DNA from 3 places in the Lysinibacillus sp. GJ-1 genome. Region 3 is predicted to be linked to each of the others. Evidence: riboswitches for the same ligand, from Rfam matches in the RefSeq annotation. Region 3 holds a riboswitch; each other region holds the start of a gene.
What was found. A riboswitch is a leader RNA that binds a small molecule or an ion and turns the genes downstream of it on or off. The one in region 3 is predicted to bind cyclic di-GMP.
Positions count from the first base shown of each region.

Region 1: linked by a shared signal. The riboswitch ahead of LO754_RS18900 (NPCBM/NEW2 domain-containing protein) and the one ahead of LO754_RS16455 (hypothetical protein) in region 3 are both predicted to bind cyclic di-GMP.
Region 2: linked by a shared signal. The riboswitch ahead of LO754_RS20560 (hypothetical protein) and the one ahead of LO754_RS16455 (hypothetical protein) in region 3 are both predicted to bind cyclic di-GMP.

Region 1 is NZ_CP088912.1:3,803,976-3,808,133, reverse strand. Features, by position in the region: gene LO754_RS18900 (NPCBM/NEW2 domain-containing protein) at 1-1,372, opposite strand, end outside; cyclic di-GMP riboswitch class I at 1,578-1,664, opposite strand; gene LO754_RS18895 (hypothetical protein) at 1,938-2,936, shown strand; gene LO754_RS18890 (ABC transporter permease) at 3,174-4,158, shown strand, end outside.
Region 2 is NZ_CP088912.1:4,116,612-4,120,769, forward strand. Features, by position in the region: gene LO754_RS20550 (methyl-accepting chemotaxis protein) at 1-361, opposite strand, end outside; gene LO754_RS20555 (hypothetical protein) at 399-1,115, opposite strand; gene LO754_RS20560 (hypothetical protein) at 1,151-1,525, opposite strand; cyclic di-GMP riboswitch class I at 1,674-1,761, opposite strand; gene LO754_RS20565 (tRNA dihydrouridine synthase) at 1,944-2,897, opposite strand; gene ltaS (lipoteichoic acid synthase) at 3,219-4,158, opposite strand, start outside.
Region 3 is NZ_CP088912.1:3,308,961-3,313,118, forward strand. Features, by position in the region: gene LO754_RS16450 (bifunctional folylpolyglutamate synthase/dihydrofolate synthase) at 1-1,157, opposite strand, end outside; gene LO754_RS16455 (hypothetical protein) at 1,299-1,700, opposite strand; cyclic di-GMP riboswitch class I at 1,788-1,889, opposite strand; partial or broken gene LO754_RS16460 (valine--tRNA ligase) at 2,014-4,158, opposite strand, start outside.

The DNA of each region.
Region 1 (4,158 bases), 500 kb from region 3:
CGATGCTGTTGAATGCAGGGGAAACTGTATTCATCGTTCCGTCAGTAAATAACTGCGCCATTTTATCGTCTAATGCATCTTCTTTATAGAAGGCTAATTCACAAAGTGTTGCCCAATTTTGATTGGATTTAGTGAATTTAAATTTCACCCGTTTAAATGTCGTCGGTGCAAATTTTGCCTCTACTAATCCTGCGACCATGTTATGTTTACCTGTTGAGACAAGTTCATAGGTTTCGCCTTTTGACGTTTGGGAAGCGTAAATTTCAAATTCCTCGGCAAAGCCTTTACGGTCAGAAGGTCTTGCTCCATAAATAATACGATTTAATGTAACAGGTTCTATAAATTCAACTTCTACTTCATTTGAGAATGTAGCTGTGTTGCTTTTATTTGTTTCCCAATATGTATGAACATCGCCATCGATGGCATTTTTGATAACGGCGCTCGCATAGTGTCCGCCATTGTTGGTAATTTCTTTAATGTTTGCCTTATCCATTCTAAATAACTTTGAATACGCTTCGTTGGCATAATGGCTAAATGACGAAGTTAGTGCAGTTGTCGCTGTAATTTTTTCATTGCTTAGCAGTGCTTTCGCATTGTCAATATCTTCTTTGAATTGTACGTAGAAGGGGTGGCCTTGGGTTTCGACCTCTAATTGATTGATAGCATCTATGGTGTTGAATTTGTCACTTACAGCGCTCATTGTATTATCTGTAAAGAGTGTCGCCATTTTGTCAGAGACAGAATCTTCTTTATAAAATTGAAACTCGGATGCACTTGCCCAATCTTGGTTTGCTTTCGTAAAAACAAATTTTAGTCGTTTAAATTCTGTAGGGTTGAATTGGATTTCGACGATATCTCCAGTAGAACCTGTATATTGTCCTGATGAAACGAGTGTAAAATCATCGCCTGTATCTGTAGTGGAGCTATAAATTTCAAACTGCTGTGCAAAACCTTTTCCTTTTGTAGAAGATTGACGAGCTGCATAGACAATTCGATTTAATGTAGATGCTTCATGGAACTGAATGATCACTTCATTAGTGAAGGAGGTACTATTGGGTTTCCCTGTTTCCCAATGGCTGTTTATATCACCATCAATCGCTTTATCTATAGTAGAACTTCCATATTTTCCGCCGTTGTTCGTAATCGATTGAATGTTTGCTTTCGCTATTTTAAATACGTCATCGTATGCTTTTAAAATATCTGTTCCGTACAATTCAAATTTTTTCACCGAAGCGATGGAATAATTAGTACGAGCTTCGGCTGAAGTTTTAACTATATCTCCACTTGGATTTTCAGTGGCTAAAACATTCATTGGACCACCGACTAAATTTAAAGCAAGGGCAGATACTGTTACAATCTTTACTACTTTCATCTAAATTCCTCCTTAAGCATTTTTCTTACAGAGTACATAAAAAAGCTACTCAAAAAAGAGTAGCTTTATTTTAAATAAGGCAATCATAAAAAATCCCACATTATAATAAATAGCACTAAAAAATGCCTTTCGTAAATTATATTAATATATAATTATCAGTGGGTTGTGTGTTACGTCCTTACTAAACAAAAAGTAGTATGTACTCTTCGGCAACTGGCAGACATAGTTATTAAAAACCTTAGTCCCTATAGCTTTGCGTCCCTAAATTTCTTTAGGTTTGCCTATTCAATTTTCTACAATAAAGAATAGCATAAGGAAAATCATTGCCAAAGTACAATTTGCACTATATTTTACCACCTATAATTCGGGTAAAATGGCGAGGTTTTTTTTATTGGGCGAAAAATAATGTCATTTAATGGTGGTTCATTTGTTATGTGTAAAAGACTTTAGTAAGAGAAAAATGGTTTATCTGTAAACTACTTATGTCATGGGTACTGATATTGAAAATATTTACAATAGGTGAAATAATAGATTTGATACTATTTAATGAAAGGAAATGGTCTACATGTTATATAAATTAAATAAGTCCTCCTGGGATTATGAAAAGGTAAAAAGAGTGAGTCTTGATGCGATTGGTTGGAAAGAGAAGGATTTAGAAAGGTTAGTATCTAAACATCTGCAAGATTTTATTTCTAGCAAAGATTTAATGACAATATTTAACGAGCGTCCAAGACAAGAAGAACCCGATATTTTAGCAGTTGATAAAGATGGCGATTTATATATATTTGAATTGAAAAGATGGGGTTCAAATCAAGAGAATTTGCTACAAGTATTGAGATATGGTCAATTATTCGGTAATAGTAGTTACGATGAGCTCAATGAAAAATACCTCAAATATAGCCAAGGCAATATATCGTTAATGGATGCCCATAAGCAGTATTTTGATAAAGATGCAAGTAATCAAATTACCCAAGAGATGTTTAATAATAAGCAACATTTCATTGTTATGACAAATGGCTTAGACCAACAAACGGTAGAAGCAATTATTTATTGGAAGAAGAACGGTTTGACTATTGATGCCATTGTCTACTGGATATTTGAAGTGAATGGTGAACATTATATTGAATTTAATATGTATTCGCCAATTGAAAGTTATTTAGAATATGAGAGTAGCGCCTACGTTTTAAACACGAATCATAACAATAATCCACTAACGACAGATGAAATGTTAACTGGAATGAAAGCAGCGGCTTATCATAAAGGATGGCAAGAAAAAATAGAAAAGATTCAAAAGGGCGATATCGTATTCCTTTATAAAAGCGGCGCTGGCATTGTAGGATACGGAAAAGGTTCCGGTAAATATAACAAGCAAGATTATAATGGCTATGCTAATGCAGAGACAAATACACCTTTACAAGATTTTTGTATATTAAAACGTCCATTAAGTGCTTCTGAAATGAAAGCTATTTGTGGACAAGGTTTTAACTTTAGACAAACGATGTTCTCAATTAGTGAAGAAAATGCCAATAAATTAATGCGAGTAATTCAAAAACATTACTTGTAACATTTTAGGAGCGATATTCTAGCCGTTTAGCGTTACCGCGGTTAACGAGCTTCCATCACCATTTACACAATCTTCTACGTCATTATGCGTAGGAGGTTTTTTATTTTTGTTTGAATAGCAAGCGGCAGCGATATTGAACTGTAATGTTTAGTTCATCTTCCGTTCATTTTCAGTTCATGTTGTGTTCATGTTGACTCTATATTCTAAGAATGTAAAAAGAAATAGGAGGGGTTTAAAATGAACCTAGCTTTAAAAGAAATGAAGAAAAATAAAGTGCGATTTGTGATTTTAGGTTCGATTGTTTTTCTGGTGAGTTTATTAACCTTTATTATTTCGGGTTTGGCAAATGGATTATCGCAAGACAATGCTGCGCTTATTAAAGATTTGCCAGCGGGGCAGTTTTACATGAATGAAGATGCAGATGAAACATATAATCTGTCTAGAATAGATAGCAGTACCCAAGATGAAATTTTAAGCAAACAAAAAGATGCTGTTGCCTTTTCTATTCAAATGGGCTTTATCAATGATAAGGCAGGAAAGCAACAAAGCGTGGCATTTGTAACAGCTACCGATTCGCCGTTATTTGCAAATGTTAAACATGAAGAAATTATTTTAGATAGCTCATTAAAGGATAAAGGTATACAGATAGGCGATACAGTAACGAACAATCAGTTTAGTGGCAAGTTTATTGTAAAAGATTTTGTTGAACAAAAGAAATATAGTCATGCGCCAGTTGCCTATATTAGTATGGAAGATTACCAAGAAATTTATCGAGTTAAAGAAATGCAATTAGTGTTTACACCAGATGGGGATGCCTCACAAGCGTATACAGGATTACAAGCTTTTTCAAAAAGTGATTTTTTAAATACGATACCGAGTTATAGCGCAGAACAAATGTCTCTTAATATGATTGTCTGGTTTTTAGTTGTCATTAGTGGCATGCTGTTTGCAATCTTTTTCTATATGATGAACGTTCAGAAGATTGGCTTATACGGTATTTTAAAAGCAATTGGTTTAAAAACAAGTAAGTTATTCAAAATGATTTGGACACAAATGATTGTGATTACTGTGATTTCTCTGCTGCTATCTATTACACTAAGTCAAGTTTTTAATCAGTTTGCACCACAAGGAATGCCATTTAGTTTAAGTTTTGCTACAATAACGCAATTGTCGATTGTATTCCTTATTATTGGATTTATCGGGGCTACCATTTCAGGGATCC
Region 2 (4,158 bases), 810 kb from region 3:
GGTTTGATCTTATAGACAGTTCTTCGATAGCCACTGTGATGTCTTCAATCGAAGTTGAACTTTCCTCAGTAGCTACTAATTGTTTTTTTAACCCTTTTCCTACCTCATCAATGGCTGCTCTAACGATATCAGCCTTCTCCGCTGCATACTCTCCATGTTCAACAAGATTTTGACCTTTTTCATTTATATTTTTTTCGTATAGATGAAATTGCTCTTTTAATTGACTTGCAGATAATTCCTCTGCCCCGTTTGTCACTTCACTCTGACTATCAGCCTGACGTTTAAGCGAAAAATATCGGTAAGCAAAATACAAGGACGTGCATAATAAAAATACTATAATCACTAGCATAATAGCATCCATGATATAAAAATCTCCTATTCTCTCTACCTATGATGTTTTATAACTCTTTTACAATAATATAAATTCCATCAGCTACAGTCGCTGGGATATCGTTTAAATGCTCATTGCTTTCGTATTTATGAACAATGAAATCCCCTTCAACATTTACATACTTTTCAAATCCATGATACTTCTGTAACAAGCTCATTGACTTCGGATTTGTTGCTTCAGCTAACACCAGTCTTAACCCTTCTTCAGATGCTTTTTGAACTAAAATATCACCTAACGTTTGTACAATTTCATGGCGATTGTGCTCAGCGATGACACCTAATAAAAATAAATGCAGCACTTCATTATCTTCCATTTCTTTTCCATAACGTTGTTTATAGTCATTTAAGAAACGAACATCGATATCCTCTAATACATCCATCACTATATTCATATCAGAAAACGTGCCACTAAAAATAGGACCTTCATGTATTTCCAGTGCGTTTGTATCTCCAACTAAAGCGCCTACTACATTACGCTCTGCATCGAGCGCAACAACACAGTATCCTTGATGCACATTGTCTTCAATGTATTCTTTCGTGAATTGGTAGAAATCATCATAAGGTAATTTTAAGGAGTACCCGATTATCGGTTCTTGCACCCATTTACCGGCTACATCTACTCCAACAAATGTTTTTGCTAAACATGTTGCCGCTTTTTCAATTAAGTCTGGTTGGTCTTTTGTAATGATTTCATATGTATATACATCTTGTAATGTTGGCATCATAAATTCCTCCAAATATGCTTCTAGTGATTTAAAAACTATCGTGTTGCTAATTGTGATACATTGTCAACTACTGTTCCTGGGAAATTCACTCCCTCTAAAGCATTTCTCACTTGCACATAGGCAATTTTAGAGGCTGGATTGACAATATAGATATCTTTGAAGCCAAGTGATGCGTAAAACATTAATGTTTGCCCTAGTTCCGCTGAAACTTTAGATGGAACAGGTGATTGATACGTTGCATCAACTACAAAGGTATAGGATTTTTTTGGTACTTTCGCCACAGTCTCTTCCAAATCTTTTATATATTCCTCTACAAGCTCTGTTTTAATAAACCCATGAACTTGAACGTGTACTTCTTTTTTTGCTTCATAAATCGCCATATTATATTTCGGTTTATCAACGACTAACATTTTTAATCTCCTTTTTCATATAGTTTTTTTACTATCCTATACTAACAAGACTTTATTAACGCTATAGTTCTTTAATTTGTCTCCTTTTAGGAAAATAAAAACTACCCTTATTATAAAAATTAAGGATAGCCAAATAATCGTTTATTATTTTGGCAACCCGACTATCATAATCCCAATAGGATTTTAGACTCGTAGCTTTGCGTCCTTACCTTTCAGTAAGTTTGCCTTTTCATTTTCTTAAAATAATACTAACATTATTACAATTTTACATTATAAATTACATGTCAATTTTTGTCGACACTAGTAGTATTATCTAAAGAATATTAGGTAAATATAAGTAATATTAAGATACTACGTAGTAAGAATGTAGTACGTGCCAGTCACTCAAACAATTTAGAATTGTTTGAGTGACTGGCACCTATTCAAATTGATTGAGCAATTCGCGTACTTCATCCGTTGTCTTTGTATTCATTAACTGATTTCTTAATTCACTTGCCCCGCGGAATCCTTTAACATAGATTTTGAAAAAGCGATGCAGCGCAGTAACTGAGCGTGGTAGCTCCTCAGCATATTGATCTTGAAGATCAAGCTGTAATCTTAAAAGATCAAGATATTCTTTACTACTATGTTCCTTTGGCTCTTTTTCAAAAGCAAATGGGTTTTTAAAAATACCTCGTCCAATCATCACGCCATCCACACCATATTGTTCAACTAGCTTCATACCTGTTGCACGGTCAGGGATGTCTCCATTGATTGTTAATAGCGTATTTGGCGCAATTTGATCTCGTAATTTTTTAATTTCCGGAATTAGCTCCCAGTGTGCTTCTACTTGGCTCATTTCTTTTCTCGTACGCAGATGGATTGATAAGTTGGCGATATCTTGTTTTAAAATATGTGTAAGCCATTCCTGCCACTCATCCACTTCTGTGAAGCCAAGTCTTGTTTTCACACTGACAGGCAGTCCACCCGCTTTCGCTGCTTGAATAAGTTCCGCAGCAACATCAGGACGTAAAATAAGACCGCTTCCCTTGCCTCGTGAAGCCACATTCGGTACAGGACAGCCCATATTAATATCAACACCTTTAAAACCAAGCTCCGCCATACCAATACTCATTTGTCTAAAATATTCAGGATTATCTCCCCATATATGAGCAACCATAGGCTGTTCATCTTCAGTAAAAAGCAAACGTCCTCGCACACTTTTCTGACCCTCTGGATGACAATAGCTATCTGAATTTGTAAACTCGGTAAAAAATACATCTGGTCTACCTGCTTTACTTACGACATGACGAAACACAACATCCGTCACATCTTCCATTGGAGCAAGTACAAAAAATGGTCGCGGTAAATCCCGCCAAAAATTATTCGTCATATTTTACTTCAAACCCTCTCATTATAGGATATTCGGTTATTCACTTATCCCCTAAAACTTCATTGCTTCTACTTCTAAAAACGAATCGTCCTTAACACCGTAATGCTAGTTTCAGCAATAAAGTCATTATTATAGTATAACCTAGCTTTTGTTATTTATCTTCATACAGTTCCTACTTTAATTAGATTTCTAACTTCTAAAATCAGGAAATACTATGCACTAGCAGCTCGTGTTAAAAAGCGAAAAGGCAGTCCTAGCTAACGGTACAATATCATAAACTTCGTGATATCAAACTCATCATCTTGAACTGCCTACTAATTATTATTTAGCTTCTATACTGTCATCTTTGTTGTAATTGTACTTTGAAGGATCTACTGGCGTATAACCTGTTGGTTTATAAAATCGCAGTAAATCACCATTCACTACTTTGTCAGATAAGCCTAATTTAAAATCTACTTCTTTTTTAATAGCTTGTGCTGCCTCTAGTTGACTATCATCTAGTAGTAATCCAGTTTTATTATCATAAAATTTTTCATTAATTGAATAAATCTCTGGACTCACAAAATCGCCATTTCTAAATGGCACAATTTCATTATGCTCATCTGATAATAAGTCTGAACCGAATTGAATAAAGTTTTGCGTATCAATTCCTAGTAAATGTAAAAGTGTTGGAAGCAAGTCTGTTTGACCACCATACGTATGGTTGATACCACCTTGCATACCTGGAACATGAATAAATAATGGGACACGTTGTAAATTAGCACTTTCATATGGTGTAATTTCTTTCCCCAAAACTTGTTCCATTGCTGCATTATGATTGTCTGAAATACCATAATGGTCACCATAAAGAACAATCATTGAATTATCATATAAACCTGATTCTTTTAGTTGATTAAACATTTGTTCAATTGCTTCGTCGGCATAGCGTGCTGTTTGGAAATAATTATCTACACTTGCATCGCCTGTATTCGCTTTATCGATTGTTACTAAGTCTTGATTCATTTTATATGGATAATGGTTCCCTACCGTAATTAATTTAGTATAAAACGGTTGTGGTAAAGAATTTAAAAAGCTTTGCGATTGTTCAAAGAACGGTTTATCTAACAAACCATATTCAGCCATGTTATCTGAAGAGGCTGTGTCATAATAACTTGCATCATAAAACTTATCAAATCCAAATGATTTATATATAACATTTCGGTTCCAGAAGCTTCCGTTGTTACCGTGGAAGACAGCCGATGTATAACCATAATCTTTTAAA
Region 3 (4,158 bases):
TTGTCTTGATGCGTTGATAACATCGCTAACTGTTCAGCTGGCATGGCATTGGGTAGTCCAATTTGTGTAAAAGATATAGAAGTTGCTACTGCATCCATTAACGCAATACTATTGGCATGGTCTTTATCAGAAAGAGCTGCATAAATAAATCGATAGCGTTGAATTGGATAGACCTTCTGTAATGTTCGAATCAATGCGGCAGTTCCTTCTGAGTTATGAGCACCATCTAATACAATATTATTAGGGAACTGTTCAAAGCGACCTGCCCACTGTGCATGTTGTAGCGCTTGGCGCATTGACTCTTCGGATAAATGAATAAGCCCTTTTTCACGTAATAAATCCATCGTTGTGATAGCCAGACTCGCATTAGCGATTTGATGCGCTCCTGCCATTTTTAATTGAATGTCTGTGAGGTCAAGATGCGCATTGTGATAATGAAATGATTGCATGCCCATCTCCTGCTCCTGTGCAATCACGTTAAAATCATGCCCTAGAACAAGACACCTAGCATGACGTTCTTGTGCAACCTTTTGAATCGTAGCAAGTGCTTCTTTATTTTTAACACCAACCACTACGGGTACACCTTCTTTAATAATACCTGCCTTCTCAAAAGCAATCTTCGCATATGTATCGCCTAAAAAAGCCGTATGCTCTAAAGAAATCGTTGTAATAATGGATACAAGTGGTGTTATGACATTGGTCGCATCAAGTCTTCCACCGAGCCCAGTTTCAATTAACGCAAAATCCACTTCTTCATGTGCGAAATATTGGAACATAATAAGTGTGACGACCTCAAAAAAGCTTGGATAGTCCCCATTATAATTTGCCTCAATGATTGAAGCTACGTTATTCATATACTGTAAAAATTGCTCGTCCGGAATTTGTTTTCCATTGATGGTCATACGTTCATTGACACGTGTTAAATGTGGTGAAGTAAAAGCACCAACCCGATATCCTGCATTCTCTAGCATTTCTCTCAGTACATTTACGGTGGACCCCTTGCCATTGGAACCTGCCAAATGGATGGCGCGCAACTTGTTATGCGGGTCCCCTAAACGCGCCAATACTTCACGCATCATGACTAAAGGTTCACGTTTATGATCAACCGCCTTTAATGTAAAAATAAAATCTGTACATGCTTTTATCGTAGTAAACAAAAGAAACACTCCCTTTCACTACAGTATAAAGGGTGATTGGCACACAAACAATTCTGATACAAATTTAAAAACACACAGAAAACCACTGTAGGAGTGATCATTTGTGTGTTTTTAACTATTTTTTTTCAAATAAACAACAAATTATTGTAATTGATGGATGCCTAATAGCGCTCCCATATCATCTAAAATTATTTTTGCATCATTATTTAAGAGTGGCATAACATCCGATCTTTGCACTAGTTCTAACGAATTTTTTAATGTTCTTTTCAGCATCGAAATATCAAAATTTGAACAATACTCATTAATCTTATTTATCACTAGTAAATCTGTACGTGTTAATGAAATCTTCGTATCTTTTTGTCCCTTATTATCCGCTAAAATATGCTTAATAAGAACCCGTCCACTTGCATTTAATAGTCGATAATATTTAGCCTCCGATAACTTTAAAAGATTTGCTTCTATAATTCCCCTAGCGCTCACAAAATCTAAATCATCACAAGCTTTGTTTACTTTCACTACAATTGTTCCAATATTTCCTGACATAATAAACCTCCGTTATTCTTGCATTCAAAGTAAAAGACCATTCTACTCAACATAGAATGGCCATAAAATCAAATAAAAATTTCATTTAATGGTAACCAGGCGATCATAGTTTGAAAAATACTCATTTCTCTTCACCTTAGACCCTAGGCTTTGCGTCCTACCCTTTCGGATAGTTTGCCTTTATCTATTATACTAACTAAAATAGATAATACTATATATTTTTTCCTAACTCAATACATAACTTTTGATGCATAAAAAGAAAAACAGCAAATGACTATTTCGCCATCTGCTGTTTCTTCAAATCACTATGCTATTACATGTTTTTTAATTCTTCTAAACGTTTTAATACCACTGCATGTTTCTCTTCATAATCCGCTAATTTTTCGCGTTCGGCATTTACTAATGCTTCTGGAGCCTTTGAAACAAATTTTTCATTGGACAGCTTACCAGTGACAAGCTTCACTTCTTTCGCCCACTTTTCTAGTTCTTTTTCTAGACGAGCGATTTCTTCTTCTAGATTGATAAGACCTACAAGCGGTAAGAATAGCTCTGCTCCCGTTACTACTGCCGTCATTGATTGACTCGGAGCCTCTAAGCCTTCACCAATTGTTAACGGCTCAGGATTACAGAATTTTTCTAAGTAGGCTTTATTCGCTTCAAGAGTAGCAACTGTTGCACTATCTTTAGCAGAAATGAACAACGGTACTTTTTTGCTCATAGGTGTGTTAACTTCCGCACGAATATTACGCACCGAACGTATAATATCCATAAGGAGCTTCATATTGTCTGCTTCTTCAGCAAAGTGAAGATCCGTACGCACAGTATGCTGCCACTGTAATTGACTCACCTTCATGAGGTAAATGTTGCCAAATTTCTTCTGTGATGAATGGCATAAACGGATGTAATAGACGCATTGTTTGGTCTAATACGTAAGCTAGTATAGATCGAGTTGTTTTCTTAGCAGCCTCATCTTCACCATTCAGCGGTAGTTTCGCCATTTCAATATACCAAGAACAGAAATCATCCCAAATGAAATTATATAGTTCACGACCTACTTCACCAAACTCATAACGTTCTGCTAATGAAGTCACACGTTCAATTGTTTCATTCAAGCGCGTTAAAATCCATTTATCGGCTACTGATTTTTCACCAGTTAAGTCGATTTCATCATATGTCATTCCATCCATGTTCATAAGTGCGAAACGGGAAGCATTCCAAATTTTATTAGCAAAGTTCCAAACAGATTCTACTTTTTCCGTTGTATATCGTAAATCTTGGCCTGGAGATGAACCTGTTGCTAAGAAATAACGCAGTGAATCCGCTCCGTATTTCTCAATAACATCCATTGGGTCCACACCATTACCAAGTGATTTACTCATCTTACGTCCTTCGCCATCACGTACCAATCCGTGGATTAATACATCTTTGAATGGGCGTTGTCCAGTAAATTCAATACCTTGGAAAATCATACGAGATACCCAGAAGAAAATAATATCGTATCCTGTTACAAGCGTACTTGTTGGATAGTAACGTTGATATTCTTCATTTGCCTCGTCATACCAACCCATTGTAGAAAATGGCTATAGTGCTGATGAGAACCATGTATCTAACACATCTTCATCCTGTGTCCAATTTTCTGCGTCTGCAGGCGCTTCTTTACCTACGTAAATTTCACCTGTTTCATTGTGATACCATGCAGGAATTTGGTGTCCCCACCATAATTGGCGAGAGATACACCAGTCACGGATATTTTCCATCCAACGAGAATATGTGTTTTCAAAACGTGATGGAACGAAGTGAACTTTACCTTCCTCGTCTTTTTGCAGTTCTAAAGAGGCATCTGCAAGTGGTTGCATTTTAACGAACCATTGTGCGGAAAGATAAGGTTCTACAACTGCACCAGAACGTTCAGAATGTCCTACAGAGTGCATATGCTCTTCAATATTGATTAGGACACCTGCTTCTTGTAAATCGGCAACAATTTGCTTACGGCATTCAAAACGATCCATACCATTGTATTTACCCGCAAGTTCATTCATTGTGCCATCTTCGTTCATTACCAGAATACGTTCTAAGTTATGACGATTACCAACTTCAAAGTCGTTCGGGTCATGAGCTGGTGTCATTTTTACTACACCTGTACCGAATTCCATATCAACGTAATCATCTGCTACGATAGGAATTTCACGGCCCACGATTGGTAAAATAACCGTTTTACCGATTAAATGTTGGTAACGCTCATCTTTCGGGTGAACTGCTACACCAGAGTCCCCAAGCATTGTTTCAGGACGTGTCGTTGCAACTTCCACATAGCCAGAACCATCTGCTAATGGGTACTTCATATGATAGAATGCACCTTGTACATCCTGATAGATAACTTCAATATCCGATAAGGCTGTTTTTGCTGCTGGGTCCCAGTTAATGATACGCTCCCCACGATAAATTAAGCCTTTTTCAT